3 regions of the Leptothrix cholodnii SP-6 genome follow, and region 2 is predicted to be linked to each of the others. Evidence: predicted binding sites of a transcription regulator. Region 2 holds the regulator's gene; each other region holds the start of a gene.
What was found. Region 2 encodes FNR, which switches genes on or off when oxygen is low (the NO sensors DNR and NnrR bind a similar motif). Its sites were predicted from a motif close to TTGATNNNNATCAA; they were not measured.

Region 1 (5,625 bases), 660 kb from region 2:
CCGGCACGTTCATCATGACCGGCGGCGTGACCGAAGCGATCGCGGTGCAGGCCGGCGACAGCGTCAACGTGCGCTTCCAGGACCTCGGCTCGGTGTCGATGCGTTTCGTCTGAACACAGGAATCCAACCATGAAGAAGATCAAGTGCGCCCTGATCGGGCCCGGCAACATCGGCACCGACCTGCTCGCCAAGCTGCAACGCAGCGCCGTGCTGGAGCCGGTCTGGATGGTCGGCATCGACCCCGAATCCGACGGCCTCAAACGCGCCCGCGAGATGGGCATCAAGACCACGTCTGACGGCGTCGACGGACTGATTCCGCACATGAAGGCCGACGGTGTGCAGATCGTCTTCGACGCCACCAGCGCCTACGTGCACGCCGAGAACTCGCGCAAGGTCAACGAACAAGGCGCGCTGATGATCGACCTGACACCCGCGGCGATCGGGCCGTTCTGCGTGCCGCCCGTCAACCTGAAGGCGCATGTCGGCTCGGGTGAGATGAACGTCAACATGGTGACCTGCGGCGGGCAGGCCACGATCCCGATGGTGGCGGCGGTTTCGCGTGTCCAGCCGGTGGCGTATGGCGAGATCGTCGCCACCGTGTCGAGCCGCTCGGTCGGACCGGGCACACGCAAGAACATCGACGAGTTCACTCGCACCACGGCCGGTGCGGTCGAGAAGGTCGGTGGCGCCAGGAAGGGCAAGGCCATCATCGTCATCAACCCGGCCGAGCCGCCGCTGATGATGCGCGACACGGTGCATTGCCTGACCGAAACCGAGCCCGATCAGGCCGCGATCACAGCCAGCGTGCACGCCATGCTGGCCGAGGTGCAGAAGTACGTGCCGGGCTACCGGCTGGTCAACGGGCCGGTGTTCGACGGCAACCGTGTGAGCGTGTTCCTGGAGGTCGAAGGCCTGGGCGACTACCTGCCCAAGTACGCCGGCAACCTCGACATCATGACGGCCGCCGCCGCCCGCACCGCCGAGATGTTCGCCGAGGAAATCCTCAAGGGTGAACTGGTCCTGCAACCCACCGCCGTTGCGGCCTGAGAGGGAGACACATCATGACTGTGCAAGGCAAGAAGATCACCGTCCACGACATGACGTTGCGGGATGGCATGCACCCGAAGCGTCATCTGATGACGCTGGAGCAGATGAAGAACATCGCCACCGGCCTGGACGAAGCGGGCGTGCCGCTGATCGAGGTCACGCATGGCGACGGGCTGGGCGGCAGCTCGGTCAACTACGGCTTTCCGGCCCACAGCGACGAGGAGTATCTCGGCGCCGTGATCCCGCTGATGAAGCAGGCCAAGATCTCGGCGCTGCTGCTGCCGGGCATCGGCACGGTCGAGCATCTGCACATGGCCAAGGATCTGGGCGTGCACACCATCCGCGTGGCGACGCACTGCACCGAGGCCGACGTCAGCGAGCAGCACATCACCGCCGCGCGCAAGCTCGACATGGACACGGTCGGCTTCCTGATGATGGCGCACATGGCCAGCCCCGAGAAGCTGATCACGCAGGCCAAGCTGATGGAAGGCTACGGCGCCAACTGCATCTACGTGACCGACTCGGCCGGCTACATGCTGCCCGGTGACGTGAAGCTGCGCCTCGAAGCCGTGCGCGCCGCGCTGCGGCCCGAAACCGAGCTGGGTTTCCACGGCCACCACAACCTGGCGATGGGCGTGGCGAACTCGGTGGCTGCGGTCGAGGCCGGCGCCAACCGCATCGACGCGGCGGCGGCGGGCCTGGGTGCGGGTGCGGGCAACACGCCGATGGAAGTCTTCATCGCGGTATGCGATCGCATGGGCATCGAGACCGGCGTCGACGTGTTCAAGATCCAGGACGTGGCCGAGGACCGGGTCGTGCCGATCATGGACCACATCATCCGCGTCGACCGCGACTCGCTGACGCTGGGCTACGCGGGCGTGTATTCGAGCTTCCTGCTGTTCGCCAAGCGGGCCGAGAAGAAGTACGGCGTCAGCGCGCGCGACATCCTGGTCGAGATGGGCCGCCGCAAGATGGTGGGCGGCCAGGAAGACATGATCGAGGACACCGCGATCACGATGGCACGCGAGCGCGCCGGCTGCGCCGCCGCCTGAATCACGCCCACTCATCGACCCCCGAACCCGCCCGGAGAACCCCATGCCCTTTGCCCAGATCTACCTGCTGGAAGGCCGCACCGAAGACCAGAAACGCGCCGTGATCGAGAAGGTGACGGCCGCGCTGGTCGAAGCGCTCGACGCGCCTCAGGCAAACGTCCGCGTTTGGATCCACGACATGCCCAAGGAGAACTGGGGCATCGCCGGCAAGTCGGCCAAGGACCTCGGACGCTGAAGCCGGTGTGGCCGCAGGGATCGAGGGTGTCGGCGGGGTATTGATGTTGGTCAAGAACTCGCGCCTGTGCGGGGGCATGATGAGGGTCATCACACGCACGTTCGGAGACCCCACATGTACAAGCGCATCCTCGTTCCCACCGATGGTTCGGACATCACGGCCAAGGCCGTCGCCACCGCCGTGACGCTGGCCAAGACGGTCGGCGCGCCGATCAGCGTGCTGGCGGTCAAGGAGCCGTTCCCCTACAGCGCGATCTCGGAGATGCAGCCGATCCCGCCGCAGGAGTTCTTCGATTCGCAGGAGCGCATCGCCCTCAAGCACGTGCAGGCGGTCAAGGACGCCTGTGCCGCGGCCGGTGTCGAATGCTCTGCCGCGACGGTCGAGGCGCTGCACCCGTGGGAGGCCATCCTCGAGTACGGCAAGGCGCAGGGTTGCGACCTGATCGTGATGGCCTCGCACGGCCGCCGCGGTGTGGCGGCGCTGCTGCTGGGCAGCGAGACGCAGAAGGTGCTGACGCACTGCGACACGCAGGTGCTGGTGGTGCGCTGACAGCCGATCGGGCCGTCCTGGCCCGCAGCGGGTGGCCGTCATCGGACCGCACGAAAAGCAAGCGGGGCCTGTGAAGGCCCCGCTGCCGTTTCAGGGTCGGACGTGGTTCAGTCGTCGTCGCCGCCACCCAGCATGCCGCCGAGCAGCCCGCCTGCGGCCAGGCCGCCGAGCAGCGAGCCCTGTTCCTTGCCACCGCCGCCGGTCTGCGGCGCCGCCGCGAAGATGCGGCTGGCCAGGCGCGAGAGCGGCAGGCTCTGCAGCCAGATCGTGCCCGGGCCGCTCAGCTTGGCGAAGAACAGGCCCTCGCCGCCGAACAGCGCGGTCTTGATCTTGCCCACGTACTGGATCTCGAAGCTCACGCCCGCGGTGTAGGCCACCACGCAGCCGGTGTCGACCAGCAGCGTCTGACCCGGCTGCAGTTCGCGCCGCACCACGGTGCCGCCGGCATGCACGAAGGCGAGGCCGTCGCCGTCGAGCTTCTGCATGATGAAGCCCTCGCCGCCGAAGAAGCCGACCGAGAGCTTCTGCTGGATCGCGATGCCCAGCGACACGCCGCGCGCGGCGCACAGGAAGGCGTCCTTCTGGCAGATCAGCGTGCCGCCGAGCTTGCTCAGATCCATCGGCAGGATCTTGCCGGGGTAGGGCGCCGCGAAGGCGATGCGCTGCTTGCCGCTGCCGTTGTTGGTGTAGACGGTGGTGAAGAGCGATTCGCCCGTCACCAGGCGTTTGCCGGCGCCGAGCAGCTTGCCGAACAGGCCGCCCTGCTGGGCGCGGCCGTCGCCGAAGACGGTGTCCATGCCGATGCCGGCATCCATGAACATCATGCTGCCGGCTTCGCCGATGGCGGCCTCGCCGGGGTCGAGTTCGACCTCGACGAACTGCATCTCGGAACCTTTGATCTCGTAGTCGATGACGTCCATGGCCATGTCGGCGGACTCCTTTTCGGTTGGGGTTCAGTGGTTGATCGGTGCGGGCGGGGTCAGGGCGGCCAGCAGCGGCGCGCGCAGGCGGGCGAAGTCGCGCGGCGCCACGTACTGCAGCACCGTGCGCTGCCGGCCCGAATCGGCCAGGCTGATCGCCAGGCCGCGGTCGGGATAGAGCAGGTGCACCAGGCCGTCGGCGGTGGCGAGCCGTTCGGCCGGTGCGCCGAAGCGCTCGGCGAGCGTCGCCTCGTCGAGCCGCACGGCGGGCAGGAAGAGCAGGCTGTCGATCATCCGGGCCTGCGCCTGCGTGGCATCGTCGTGATGCAGGCCGAGGCGATGGGCGCCGCTGGCCAGCGGCATGTCGCGCGTGGCGCGCTCGGCCCAGCGCTGCGCGACATCGGCGGGCAGCGTCACGCCGAGCAGCAGCTTGCCGTTCACGCCGCTGGCCTGGATCGATTCGAGGTAGGCCTCCAGACTCAGCTCGCCCGCCGGGCTGCGCACCAGCGCGACCTGCAGCGCCTCGCCCGGCCAGCGGCTGGCGGCGTCGGCCAGCGTGCTGCGCCCGAGGTCGAGGCCGAACACCGCGCTGCCGCCCGCACCGTCGAGCCGGATCTGCCACGGCGTGCCGGTCCCGGACGGCTGCGCGCCGCCCTGCTGCAGCGGCGGCGGCGCGGGGCGCCAGGTGTGCCAGAGCAGCGGCGCTGCGATCGCCAGCGCGATGAAGGCCAGCACCCCGAGCACCACCGCGCCGATCAGCCGCGGCATCGACCAGCGTGTTTCAGCGGTCATGACCGAGCAGCTTCAGGCGGGTGGCGGCGTATTGGGCGGCCTGGCCCTGTTCGGTGTAGCCGAGGTAGGCGCGGTAGTGTTCGGCGGCGCGTTTGCTTTGTCCCATGAGCTCAAGTGTGACGCCTTTCAGGAACACCACGCCGGGGTCGCCCGACAGCAGGCGGTCATGCGCCTCGAGGTCCTGCCAGGCGGCGGCGGCGTCGCGCTGCGCCAGTGCCAGCGTGGCGGCCAGCTTGTGCGCCTGGGCCTCCTGCGGATAGGCGTCGCGCGCGGCGATCGCGAATGCACGCGCCTCGCGCACCTGCCCCATCGCCTGCAGGCACTGCGCCATGCGCAGGTTGGCGGCGTAGTCCTGCGACGCCATCTCGAGCGCCGACTTGAACTGCGCGTGCGCTTCGGTCAGGTCCTTGCGGGCCAGCGCCAGTTCGCCGTTCTTGCAGGCCTCGATCAGCGCGCGCATGTGCCGCAGGCTGGCGGTGCGGTCCATGAAACGCTCGCGGCGCGTGCTGCTGTTGCGGCTGCCGGCGTGCAGGGTCTCGACGTTGCGGCGCACCGCGTCACGCCGCTCGGGGCTGGTCGGCTGCGCCGCCGCCATCGCCGCCAGCAGGGCCGGGCGCTGCTGCCCGGCTTCGGCCAGGCGTTGCTGCAGCGTCACCATGCCGAGCCCCGGATAGCCCGCGCCGACCAGGTACTGCAGCCCCGCCGCGTCGGCCTCGCGCATCTGTTCGGCCGAGTAGGTCGGGATCAGCGCGCTGGCGCCGATCTGTCCGGCCAGCCCGATCGGCGGCGTCCAGGCCGATTCCTGGCTGGCCGCCACGGTGTTCGTGACCACCGCCTGCGCCACCGAATCGGTGCGCTGGCGGCTCAGTGCGTGGCGGGCGTTGACGTGGCCGAGCTGCTGGCCGATCAGCGCGGCGAGCTCGGCCTCGTCCTGCAGCTCGATCAGCAGGCCGCGCGTGATGCCCAGCCCGCCGGCCGGGAAGGCGTAGGCGTTCAGGTGGTGGGCGTTGAGCGCGCGGTAGCTGTAGGG
Region 2 (5,625 bases):
GACAGGGCAGCAGTGATGGAAGACAGCAGTAACGCGGCCTCGCCGCTGCCCTCCGCGCCTGCGGCCGGCCCGGCGCCGGCTTCGGGTTCCGCCGCAAATGCAGCGGCCAAGACGGTTTCTCTCTACGAGAAAACCAAGAAGATCTATCCCAAGGCCGTCAGCGGCCTGTTCATCCGCTGGCGCTGGATCCTGGTCTGGGTCACGCAGATCGTCTTCTACGGTCTGCCCTGGCTGACATGGAACGACCGCCAGGCGGTGCTGTTCGACCTCGGTTCGCGCCGTTTCTACATCTTCGACCTGGTTCTCTATCCGCAGGACTTCATCTACCTGACGGCGATCCTGATCATCTCGGCCTACGCGCTGTTCCTGTTCACCGCGGTGGCCGGGCGGCTGTGGTGCGGCTATGCCTGTCCGCAGACCGTCTACACCGAGATCTTCCTGTGGTTCGAGCATCGTTTCGAGGGTGATCGGGCCAAGCGCATGAAGCTCGATGCCGGCCCCTGGACCGCCGACAAGTGGTTGCGCAAGTCCGGCAAGCAGCTCGCGTGGATCCTTTTTTCGCTCTGGACCGGCTTCACCCTGGTGGGCTACTTCACCCCCATCCACACGCTGACCGCCGAGGCCATGACGCTCGGATTCGGTCCGTGGGAATGGTTCTGGGTGCTGTTCTACGGCTTTGCCACCTATGGCAATGCCGGCTACATGCGCGAGCAGGTGTGCAAGTACATGTGCCCCTACGCGCGCTTCCAGAGCGCGATGTTCGACAAGGACACGCTCATCATCACCTACGACGCCGAGCGCGGCGAGCCGCGTGGTTCACGCAGCAAGAAGGCCGACCCGACCGCGCTGGGCCTGGGCGCCTGTGTCGACTGCAACCTGTGCGTGCAGGTCTGTCCGACCGGCATCGACATCCGCAAGGGCCTGCAGTACGAGTGCATCGGCTGCGCCGCCTGCATCGACGTCTGCGACAGCGTGATGGACAAGATGGGCTATGCCCGCGGCCTGGTGCGCTACACCACGCAGAACGGCCTCGACGGACGCTGGACGCGCGCCCAGATGTGGCGGCGTGCGCTGCGACCGCGTGTCCTGATCTACACCGTGATCCTGATCGTGATCGTGGTCGCCCTGGGCGTGAGCATCGCGATGCGATCGCCGTTCAAGGTCGACGTGGTGCGTGACCGCGCGTCATTGGCGCGCATCGTCGACGACGGCGTGATCGAGAACGTCTACCGCCTGCAGATCATGAACGCCACCGAAACGACGCAGTCCTACCGCGTCGCCGTCGAGGGCTTGCCGGGGTTGAGCCTGCCCGTGACGGCGCCGGTGCAGGTGGCAAGCGCCGAGGCGCGCTGGATCACCGTGGCCGTGCAGTTGCCGCCCGAGTCCGCCAGCCGTGCCGGCAGCGGGGCGCACACCATCCATTTCGACATCCAGCGCGTGGAGTCCGGCGGCGCTGCGCCGGCGACGCTGCGCGAGAAGTCGACCTTCGTGATTCCACGTTGACAAGCAGGAGCAGCCATGTCGATTGCAGTACAAGCCCCCGGTCCAGCCACCTTGCCGTGGTGGCGTGAGCGCATGTTGTGGCTGGTGCTCGGTGGCCCGCTGGTGGTGATCATGGCCAGTTTCGTGACCCTGGCGCTGGCGTTGAGTCATCCGGACCCGGTGCTGAGCACGGCGCAGTCCGCACGCACCGAATCGGCCGGCGCGACCGGATCGGCGATCGACCCTTCGCGCCTGCCTGCTCAGCAGGCTCGCAACCATGCGGCCACGGGCGGCAAATGAAAGCCGAACTGCGCAACGACCCCGACATCGAGGACCTGGCGCCCGACTACGAAGCGTCCACGACCTTCCCGATGTCGAATTGGGCCAAGCGGCTGTCGGTCGTCTGGTGGCCGGCCTTCCTGTTGGCGGGCGTGACCGAGATGCTGGTGTTCGCCTTCGTCGACCCGGAAGATCTGCGCTGGCTCGGCGGCGCGCCGGTCGACCTCGACCGCACGGCGGTCTACACGGCGGCCTTCTTCGCGTTCTGGGTGCTGATCGGCATCGCCTCCAGCCTCACGCAACTGCTGATGCGTGAGTCGAACGACCTGAACCGGCGTCGTTATCCCTGAGCCTGCAGATCTTCAGCAGCCGGCGCCGTTGACCACGCGCTGCAGGGCGTCCTGGTCGATGATGCGGATGTCGCGCTGCTTGACCTCGAGATAGCCCTCGTCCTGGAACTTCGAGAAGGTGCGGCTGACGGTCTCGAGCTTGAGGCCCAGGTAGCTGCCGATCTCCTCGCGCGTCATGCGCAGCACCAGCGCCGAGGCCGAGAAACCACGCGCCTGCAGGCGCTGCGTCAGGTTCAGCAGGAAGGCTGCCAGGCGCTCCTCGGCACGCATGCTGCCGAGCAGCAGCATCACGCCGTGGTCGCGCACGATCTCGCGGCTCATGATCTTGTGGAACTGGTGCTGCAGCAGCGTGAACTCGCGCGACAGGCTCTCGAGCTGGCCGTACGGGATCAGGCAGACCTGCGAATCCTCGAGCGCCACCGCATCACACGAGTGGCGGTCGTTGCTGATGCCGTCCAGGCCGATCAGCTCGCCGGCCATCTGGAAGCCGGTGACCTGCTCGCGGCCGTCGGTGGCCGACACCACGGTCTTGAAGAAGCCGGTGCGCACGGCATAGAGCGCCGCGAACGCGTCGCCGGAATGGAACAGGCTCTCGCCGCGCTTGACGCTGCGGCGCGTGCTCACCATGTTGTCGAGCGAAGACATCTCGTCGTCTGACAGGCCCACTGGCAGGCACAGTTCGCGCAGATTGCAGGCCGAGCAGGCCACTTTGAGCGCGTTGAGCTGGGAGGAGGCGGCAGTGTCTTGCATGATTTGGTTGATCCTGGGAAGGAATGGCCGACACCTTACCAGCATGCACCGGCAAAGTGCCTCTGTGGTCATGGCGAAGTGAGGGTCGACTCAGGGAATTCTTGAATAGCGCGGACGCATGGTGCTTGAGCCATGTCAAGGTACAGCGCCACCGGCACGGCACAGTGCGCACATGCACACGACGATCTCCGCAGGCACGCAGCCCCAATCCGCGACCACGATCAACGCCGACGTGGCCGCCACGGACCACCAGCCGGTTCTGAGCGAGGAACTGCTGCGCCGCATGGACGGCCCCGGGCCACGCTACACCTCCTACCCCACGGCGGATCGTTTCGTCGAGGCCTACACCGCCGATCACTACCGCCAGGCACTGTCCCAGCGCAGCATCGGTGCGGTGGGCGGCGCAGGTGGGCCGCTGTCGGTCTACGTGCACGTGCCGTTCTGCGAATCGGTCTGCTATTACTGCGCCTGCAACAAGATCGTCACCCGCGACCACGGCCGCTCGACCGCCTACATCGACGCGCTGGCGCGCGAGCTGGAACTGGTCACGCAGACGCTCGGCCGGGGCCAGCGCGTCTCGCAACTGCATTTCGGCGGCGGCACGCCCACCTTCCTGAGCGATGCCGAACTCGACCGCCTGATGGGCGAGTTGCGCCGGCATTTCCACATCGAGCCGCATGGCGAATATTCGATCGAGATCGACCCGCGCACCGTCAGCCGCGAGCGCCTGGCTCACCTCAAGGAGCTCGGCTTCAACCGGGTCTCGTTCGGCGTGCAGGATTTCGACGCCGACGTGCAGAAGGCGGTGCACCGCGTCCAGCCTTTCGAGCAGGTCGAGGCGCTGATGAAGGATGCGCGCGAGCTCGGCTTCCATTCGATCAACGTCGACCTCATCTACGGCCTGCCCAAGCAGACGCCCGAGAGCTTCGCGCGCACCGTGCGCCAGGTCGCCGGACTGCGGCCCGACCGCATCGCGATGTACGGCTACGCCCACCTGCCGCAGCGCTTCAAGCCGCAGCGTCGCATCGTCACCGAAGAGCTGCCGCGTGGCAGCGACCGCATCGGCATGCTGTCGCAGGCCATCAGCGGCTTCATCAGCCACGGCTACCAGTACATCGGCATGGATCACTTCGCGCTGCCCGAGGACGGCCTGGCGCAGGCCAAGCGGCAAGGGCGGCTGCACCGCAACTTCCAGGGCTACAGCACGCAGGCCGACTGCGACCTGATCGCGCTGGGCGTGTCGGCCATCGGCCGCATCGGCGCCACCTACAGCCAGAACGCCAAGACGCTCGACGACTACTACGACTCGCTCAACCGCGGCGAGCTGCCGGTGGTGCGCGGCCTGGCCCTGACGCGCGACGACCTGGTGCGCCGCGCCGTCATCATGTCCATCATGTGCCACGGCCGGCTGAGCTACGAGTCGGTCGCCCTGGCACACTTGATCGACGTGAAAACCTACTTTGCCACCGAACTCGAAGCCCTGGTCGACCTGGCCGACCAAGGCCTGCTGACGCTCGACCCGGATGGCTTCGAACTCACCCCGCTGGGCTGGTACTTCGTGCGCTCGGTGGCGATGGTGTTCGATCGCCACCTGCGCGCCGACCAGACCCGCGAGCGCTTCTCGCGCGTGATCTGATGAGTGCAGTCGCGCTGCTCGCATCGGCCGCGTTGATGGGCCTGGCCGGCACGCCGCATTGCGCGGGCATGTGTGCGGCCGGGTGCGCCACCGTGGCCAAGCTGTGCAAGCCGCAGCAGGCCGAACGGGCCCTGGCTGGCGTGCTGACGGGCCGTCTGATCGGTTACGGCTTGGCCGGTGCGGCCGTGGCGTCTGCCGCCGGTGCCCTGCGCTGGCTGGGCGACAGCGTCGCCTGGATGCGGCCGATCTGGTCCGCGCTGCAACTGATGGTGCTGATGCTCGGCCTGTGGCTGCTGGTGCGCGGGCGCCTGCCCACCGGCGTGCAGGCCTGGGCCGAGCAGCTGGTGCGCCGTCCGCCGCGCGAGGGCTGGACGCGCATGCGCATGCCCGGCGAACTCAAGGCGGCCGGTATCGGCGCGCTCTGGCCGGCCATCCCGTGCGGCCTGCTGCACGCGGCCCTGCTGGTGGCCGCGGTGGCGTCCGGGCCTGTCGAAGGGGCCGGCGTGATGCTGGCTTTTGCCGTCACCAGCAGCGTCGGCCTGATCCTCGGTCCGGCCTTCTGGCTGCGCCTGATGCCCGCAGCCGTGCGCGCCCGCGCCGGCCTCAACGAGGGCGGCAGCCTGGCCCTGCGGCTGGCCGGCGCGCTGGTCGTCGTGACGATGGGCTGGTCGCTCGGCCACAGCCTGTTCGAGCCGCTGCAAGCCGCCTGGTGCGCCTGAGCGGCGCGCAGTTCTAGAATTTCAGGTTCTAGCGGACCTGTTCAGATCCGAACAACGGAGACGGCGACATGTATCAACACATCCAGGTGCCCACGAGTGGCCAGAAGATCACCGTCAATGCGGACTTCTCGCTCAACGTGCCGAGCAACCCGATCATTCCGTACATCGAAGGCGACGGCACCGGCCTGGACATCACCCCGGTGATGCTCAAGGTGGTCGACGCCGCGGTGGTCAAGGCCTACGCCGGCCAGCGCCAGATCCACTGGATGGAGATCTACGCCGGCGAGAAGGCCACCCAGGTCTACGGCCCCGACGTCTGGCTGCCCGCCGAAACGCTCGAGGTGCTGCGCGAGTACGTGGTCTCGATCAAGGGCCCGCTGACCACGCCGGTGGGTGGCGGCATCCGCTC
Region 3 (5,625 bases), 1.0 Mb from region 2:
TTCCTGCGCTCACCCCCTCTGATGCGGCCCTGCGAAGCGCCCGGCCGAGCCGCTCGATCACCCCTTGTTCGAGCGATCCGCAGCCGCCGCTCCTGCGGAAAGCACCGTCGACACGGGGGGTCAACGCCCCAGGACGGTGCGAAAAATCATCTCAATTCACACCAAAAAGTAACTGTATGTTTCTCGCTACACCCAGAACCGGCACCCGTGACAACCCACACATCCTTTAATCTGAATTAAGGAATTTCACTGGACACCGGACAAGAAATCCTCAACAGCGCGCGGCCGCACATGGCCGCAGCGCCCCCAACGACCCACAGGAGAAACGCAATGACGATGCGCATGAAGCCGCTGGCGCTCGCGTTGGCGCTGGCCAGTGCCGCCGCCTCGAGCCCGATGGCACAGACGCTGTGCCGCCCCGACAACACGACGCCGTTCACCGCCGGCCCGGTCGATCCGGTGCACGGTTTCGCGAACACGGTGACCGATTCGGAAGGCGTCTCGCTGGTGATCTGCACCGACAGCGTCGACGGCCTGGGCAACCCGCCGCCCTGCTTCTTCGACCCGGTGGTGGCCGGCAATGCGCAGTCCGAGGCCTCCGGCTTCGGCGGCGAGGGTTTCTGGTTCCTGGCCGACAACCAGATCGCCACCACCGGCGCCGCCGCGATCGACGCGCTGGTCGTGATGGCCACCGAAGCGGCCTACCTGACCGAGATCCCGGCCGCCGGCGAGCAGTTCTCGTTCACCCGCCTGCGCGTGCGCATCGACGTCACCGTGCCCGGCATCTACACCGTGCAGTACCCGTGGGGCGAGAAGCGCTACACCGTCAACGCGGTGGTCGACGACCGCAACCGCCCGCTGTCGCGCGAGGTCAACGACACCACCGACATCGAGTTCACGCCCAACGGCGCGCGCACCGGCAGCGTCGGCCCCTGGCTGCGCTGGGATCCGGCGGCGGCCCCGGCCGCGCCGGCCGGCTACATCGGCGACGGCGCCACGCTGCACCGCGTGGTCGGCAGCCCGTGCGGGCGCAACTTCGTGCGCATCAGCGCCACCACGCTCAACGGCACCACGCCGCTGGCGATCGACCCGACCGACGCCGACGGCGACGGCAGCACCAGCGTGATCAGCAACCCGCTGTTCACCGTGATGGGCAAGCTCGCCCCGCAAGGCATCACGCCGCTGACGGTCACGGGCGCCTACTACAGCCGCAGCGCCGGCCAGTCGATCAGCCTGTTCGCGACCGCACCGAGCACCGCCACCGTCACCGCCACCCCGGGCGGCACGCTGGCCAGCGACGGCACCGGCCGCTTCTTCGTCCACACCGCGCTGGCCAGCGTGCCGGCCACGGTGGCGTTCAACGCCAGCAACGCCGCGCAGGGCAACGGCCCGGCGCCGACGCAGAACGTGCCGATCACCGACCTCGTGACGGTCGGCAGCGCCAGCGCGGTCTGCAGCGGCACGCCGCGCAGCTGCACGCTGAGCGTGAGCGCCACGTCCAGCGACCAGGCCGCAACCGGCGCGCCGACGCTCAGCCTGCTGCTGGGCGGCAGCGCCACCCCGCTGGTCGACGGCGCCCTGACCCTGTCCGGCCTGAGCGTGCTGCCGGCGGCCGTGACCATCCAATCGAGTGCAGGCGGCGTGGGCAGCAAGCCCCTGACCGTCGTCAACCAATGAGCCGGGGAATGACCACCATGTTCAACCGCAAACTTTCCGTGGCACTGGTGGCCGGCGCGCTGGAGCTGTACGCCGCCTCGGTCGCCCACGCCGCCTGCCCGGTGCCCAACGGCGCCACGCCCTACGCCACCGGCCCGCTGAACCCGGTCGACGGCTACGCCGAATACGTCAGCGACAGCCGCGGCACCTCGCTGCAGATCTGCCGCAACGCCGACCTGTGCTTCTTCGACGAGCCGGTGCCCGGCAACCTGGTGTCGGCACAGACCGGCACCGGCGGCGAGTCGTTCTACTGGCTGGCCGAAGCCTCGGTGGCCGATGCCACCGCCGGTTTCGAGGCCCTGCTGGTGATGGCCGCCGAGGCTACCTACGCCACCGCCGAGCCGACCGCCGGCGAGCAGCTCACCTTCACGCGCTTTCGCCTGCGCCTGGACGTGCCGCAGCCCGGCGTGTATCAGGTCGAGCACCCGTACGGCGTCGACAGCTACCGCATCGAGGCCCTGGAAACCGGCCGCGACCTGAGCGAGACCTTCGACATCAGCTTCGTGCCCGACCAGCCCGACGCACGCGGCAAGGTCGGCCCCTGGCTGACCTGGGATCCGGTGCTGGCACCGCCGCCACCAGCCGGCTACATCGGTGACGGCGCCACGCCGCAGCCGGTGGTGGGCAGCCCCTGCGACACCAACTTCGTGCGCATCACCGCGACCGACTTCAACGGCCTGCCGATCGTCATCAACGCCAACGGCAGCAACGTCATCCGCACCGACCTGTTCGTGGTGCAGGGCCAGCTGTTCGACGGCCGGGTGCAGACCCCGCTGGACGCCGACCGCGTGACCTACAGCCGCACGCCCGAGCGGGTCGGCCAGGTCGACGCCTTCGCCACCTCGGCGGCCACGGCCGCCGTGACGATCCAGGACAGCGCCGGCACGCCGGCCGCGTCGGCCCGCCTGGCCACGCCGACGCCGCTGACCGCCGACGGCAACGGCAAGTTCTTCACCAGCGAGGTGCTGGCCGACGCACCCGACACCACCGCCCTGCCCGGCGCGATCGACGTCAATGCGCTGGTCGCCGACGGCAACACCGACGCCACCCGGCTGGTGCGCGCGCTGGTCGACCAGGTCACCATCACCCAGGCCGACTACGACCTGTCGACCGGCCTGCTCAACATCGCCGCCAGCTCCAGCGACACCCGCGTGCCGCCGACGCTGACGGTGCAGGAATACCTGCGCCCGGTCGGCGCGCCGATCGCCACGGTGGCGCCGCCCTCGCACGTCACCGTGATGTCGTCGGCCGGCGGCTGGGACCGCGTGCCGGTGCGCACGCTGGCCGCACTCGACCAGTCAGAACCCCCGGCCGCGCCGGGCGCCATCGGTGCGGTGGCCGACTCGCCGACCCAGGTCACGCTCGGCTGGAGCGACAACGCCGACAACGAGGGCGGTTTCGAGATCCTGCGCAACGGCGTGCTGATCGCCACCACCGCGGCCGACGCGACCTCGTTCGTCGACACCGCCGCGCCGCAGGACAGCACGCTGACCTACCAGGTCGTGGCCGTCAACGCCGGCGGCCGCAGCGCCGCGGCCACCATCACGGTGAGCACCCCGGTGCTGCTGATCGCACCGAGCGCGCTGGCCACCACCGCCGTCACCGGCAACAGCGTCGCGCTGCGCTGGACCGACAACGCCGCCAACGAGGCCGGCTACCTGGTGCTGCGCAACGGCCTGGTGATCGCCACGCTGGCGGCCAACACGGCGGTCTACACCGACACCACCGTGGCGCCGAGCACGGCCTACACCTACCAGGTGCAGGCCACCCACGCGCGCGCCCCGGCGGCCGGCTCGAACGTCATCACCGTGACCACGCCGGCGCTGATCAGCATCGTCGCGCCGGCCAACCTGAGCGCCGTGCTCGGCACGGTGGCCAACAGCGCCCGGCTGAACTGGACCGACGCGTCGACCGGCGAAACCGGCTACCGCGTGCAGCGCGCCACGATCACCATCGCGGCCAACGGCACCGCCACCACGGGCGCCTTCGCGACGATCACCACGCCCAGCGGCAACCTGCCCGCCAACGCCACCACGGTGCAGAACACCGGCCTGGCCGCCAACGCGCTGTACGCCTACCGGGTCAACGCCGTGAACGGCGCCACCCAGGGCCCGACCACGCAGGTCGTCCGCCACAACGGCACCCTGCCGGTGCCGGCCGGGCTGCGCAGCAACGTCACCAACGGCCTGCTGGGCGTCGGTGCCACGCCGGTGGGCCGGGTGCCGCTGAGCTGGACCGCCAGCACCGTGGCGGCCGTGGCCGGCTACGAGCTCGAGCGCTGCGTCGGCGCGCTGACCGTCTGCAATGCAGCCGGCGCCACCTGGATCCCGGTGACACGCCTGAACGGCCGCGCCACCCGCACGTTCAACGTCGACGGCCTGCCCTCGCGCCAGGCCCAGTCGTTCCGCATCCGCAGCCACACCGGCACGGTCGGGCTGACCGGCGCCTGGTCGGCCGCGGTGGTCGGCACGCCGCGCTGATCGCACACGGCCATCAGGCTGATCGCAACGCCCCGGACGGCTCGCCGCCCGGGGCGTTTTTCATGCCGGATTCGACGCACTGCGTCAACCTCGGTGCACAAGATTCGGGTGAACCCTGATTTGATTCGGATCAGATCTTCATTAAACTAATCGTCAGCATGCACACTATCAGCATTCACAGCGCAAGGACTCGCACATGAACGCAACTGGACTTTCGGATCTCCCGGTGCTGGTCGCCGGTGGTGGCATCGGCGGCCTGGCCGCGGCGCTGGCGCTGGTGCGCCAGGGTTTCAAGGTCAAGGTGCTGGAGCAGGCACCCGAGATCGGCGAGATCGGCGCGGGCATCCAGCTCGGCCCCAACGCCTTCCACGCCTTCGACGCCCTGGGCGTGGGCGAGAAGGCGCGCGGCCGCGCGGTCTACACCGACTACATGGTGATGCACGACGCCATCGACGAATACCAGGTCGGCAAGATCCCCACCGGCGAGGCCTTCATCCAGCGCTTCGGCAACCCCTACGCGGTGATCCACCGCGTCGACGTGCACCTGTCGCTGCTCGAAGGTGCGCAGGAAACCGGCCGGATCGAGTTCTTGACCTCGACGCGCTGCGAGCGCATCGAGCAGGACGACACCGGTGTCACCGTCTACGACCAGCACGGCACCGCCCACCGCGGCGTGGCGCTGATCGGCGCCGACGGCGTCAAGTCGGTGGTGCGCCAGCAGTACGTCAACGACCCGGCGCGCGTGACCGGCCACGTGGTCTACCGCGCGGTGGTCGACAAGAAGGACTTCCCCGAAGACCTGCAGTGGAACGCCGCCAGCATCTGGGTCGGCCCCAACTGCCACCTGGTGCACTACCCGCTGCGGGGCGGCGAGCAGTACAACGTGGTCGTCACCTTCCACAGCCGCGAGCAGGAGGAATGGGGCGTGCGCGACGGCAGCAAGGAGGAGGTGCAGAGCTACTTCCAGGGCATCTGCCCGAAGGCGCGCCAGCTCATCGACCTGCCCAAGACCTGGAAACGCTGGGCCACCGCCGACCGCGAGCCGATCGGCCAATGGACCTACGGCCGCGCCACGCTGCTGGGCGACGCCGCCCACCCGACCACGCAGTACATGGCGCAAGGCGCCTGCATGGCGATCGAAGATGCCGTGACGCTGGGCGAGGCGCTGCGTGTCAACGGCAACGATTTCACCCAGGCCTTCGACCTGTACCAGCGCTCGCGCGTGGCGCGCACCGCGCGCATCGTGCTGTCCAGCCGCGAGATGGGTCGCATCTATCACGCCAAGGGCGTCGAGCGCCTGGTGCGCAACGACCTGTGGAAAGGCCGCACGCCCGAGCGTTTCTATGACGCGATGGAATGGCTGTACGGCTGGAACGTCGACAACTGTCTGGCGAAATGATTGGGGAACACACCATGCAAGAACTTGGAC

Region 1: the regulator FNR is predicted to act here: its motif matches at 2,375-2,388, upstream of LCHO_RS16640 (universal stress protein).
Region 3: the regulator FNR is predicted to act here: its motif matches at 4,317-4,330, upstream of LCHO_RS18260 (3-hydroxybenzoate 6-monooxygenase).

The regions. Positions count from the first base shown of each region.
Region 1 covers NC_010524.1:3,714,151-3,719,775, reverse strand. The annotation lists gene dmpH (2-oxo-3-hexenedioate decarboxylase) at 1-113, shown strand, start outside; gene LCHO_RS16655 (acetaldehyde dehydrogenase (acetylating)) at 130-1,047, shown strand; gene dmpG (4-hydroxy-2-oxovalerate aldolase) at 1,062-2,099, shown strand; gene LCHO_RS16645 (2-hydroxymuconate tautomerase) at 2,143-2,334, shown strand; gene LCHO_RS16640 (universal stress protein) at 2,449-2,883, shown strand; gene LCHO_RS16635 (TIGR00266 family protein) at 2,991-3,809, opposite strand; gene LCHO_RS16630 (hypothetical protein) at 3,837-4,595, opposite strand; gene LCHO_RS16625 (M48 family metalloprotease) at 4,585-5,625, opposite strand, start outside.
Region 2 covers NC_010524.1:3,053,561-3,059,185, reverse strand. The annotation lists gene ccoG (cytochrome c oxidase accessory protein CcoG) at 16-1,503, shown strand; gene LCHO_RS13875 (PI-PLC domain-containing protein) at 1,519-1,782, shown strand; gene LCHO_RS13870 (hypothetical protein) at 1,779-2,111, shown strand; gene fnr (fumarate/nitrate reduction transcriptional regulator Fnr) at 2,124-2,861, opposite strand; gene hemN (oxygen-independent coproporphyrinogen III oxidase) at 3,034-4,497, shown strand; gene LCHO_RS13855 (sulfite exporter TauE/SafE family protein) at 4,497-5,216, shown strand; gene icd (NADP-dependent isocitrate dehydrogenase) at 5,285-5,625, shown strand, end outside.
Region 3 covers NC_010524.1:4,099,271-4,104,895, forward strand. The annotation lists gene LCHO_RS18250 (hypothetical protein) at 331-1,677, shown strand; gene LCHO_RS18255 (fibronectin type III domain-containing protein) at 1,686-4,196, shown strand; gene LCHO_RS18260 (3-hydroxybenzoate 6-monooxygenase) at 4,393-5,595, shown strand; gene LCHO_RS18265 (cupin domain-containing protein) at 5,610-5,625, shown strand, end outside.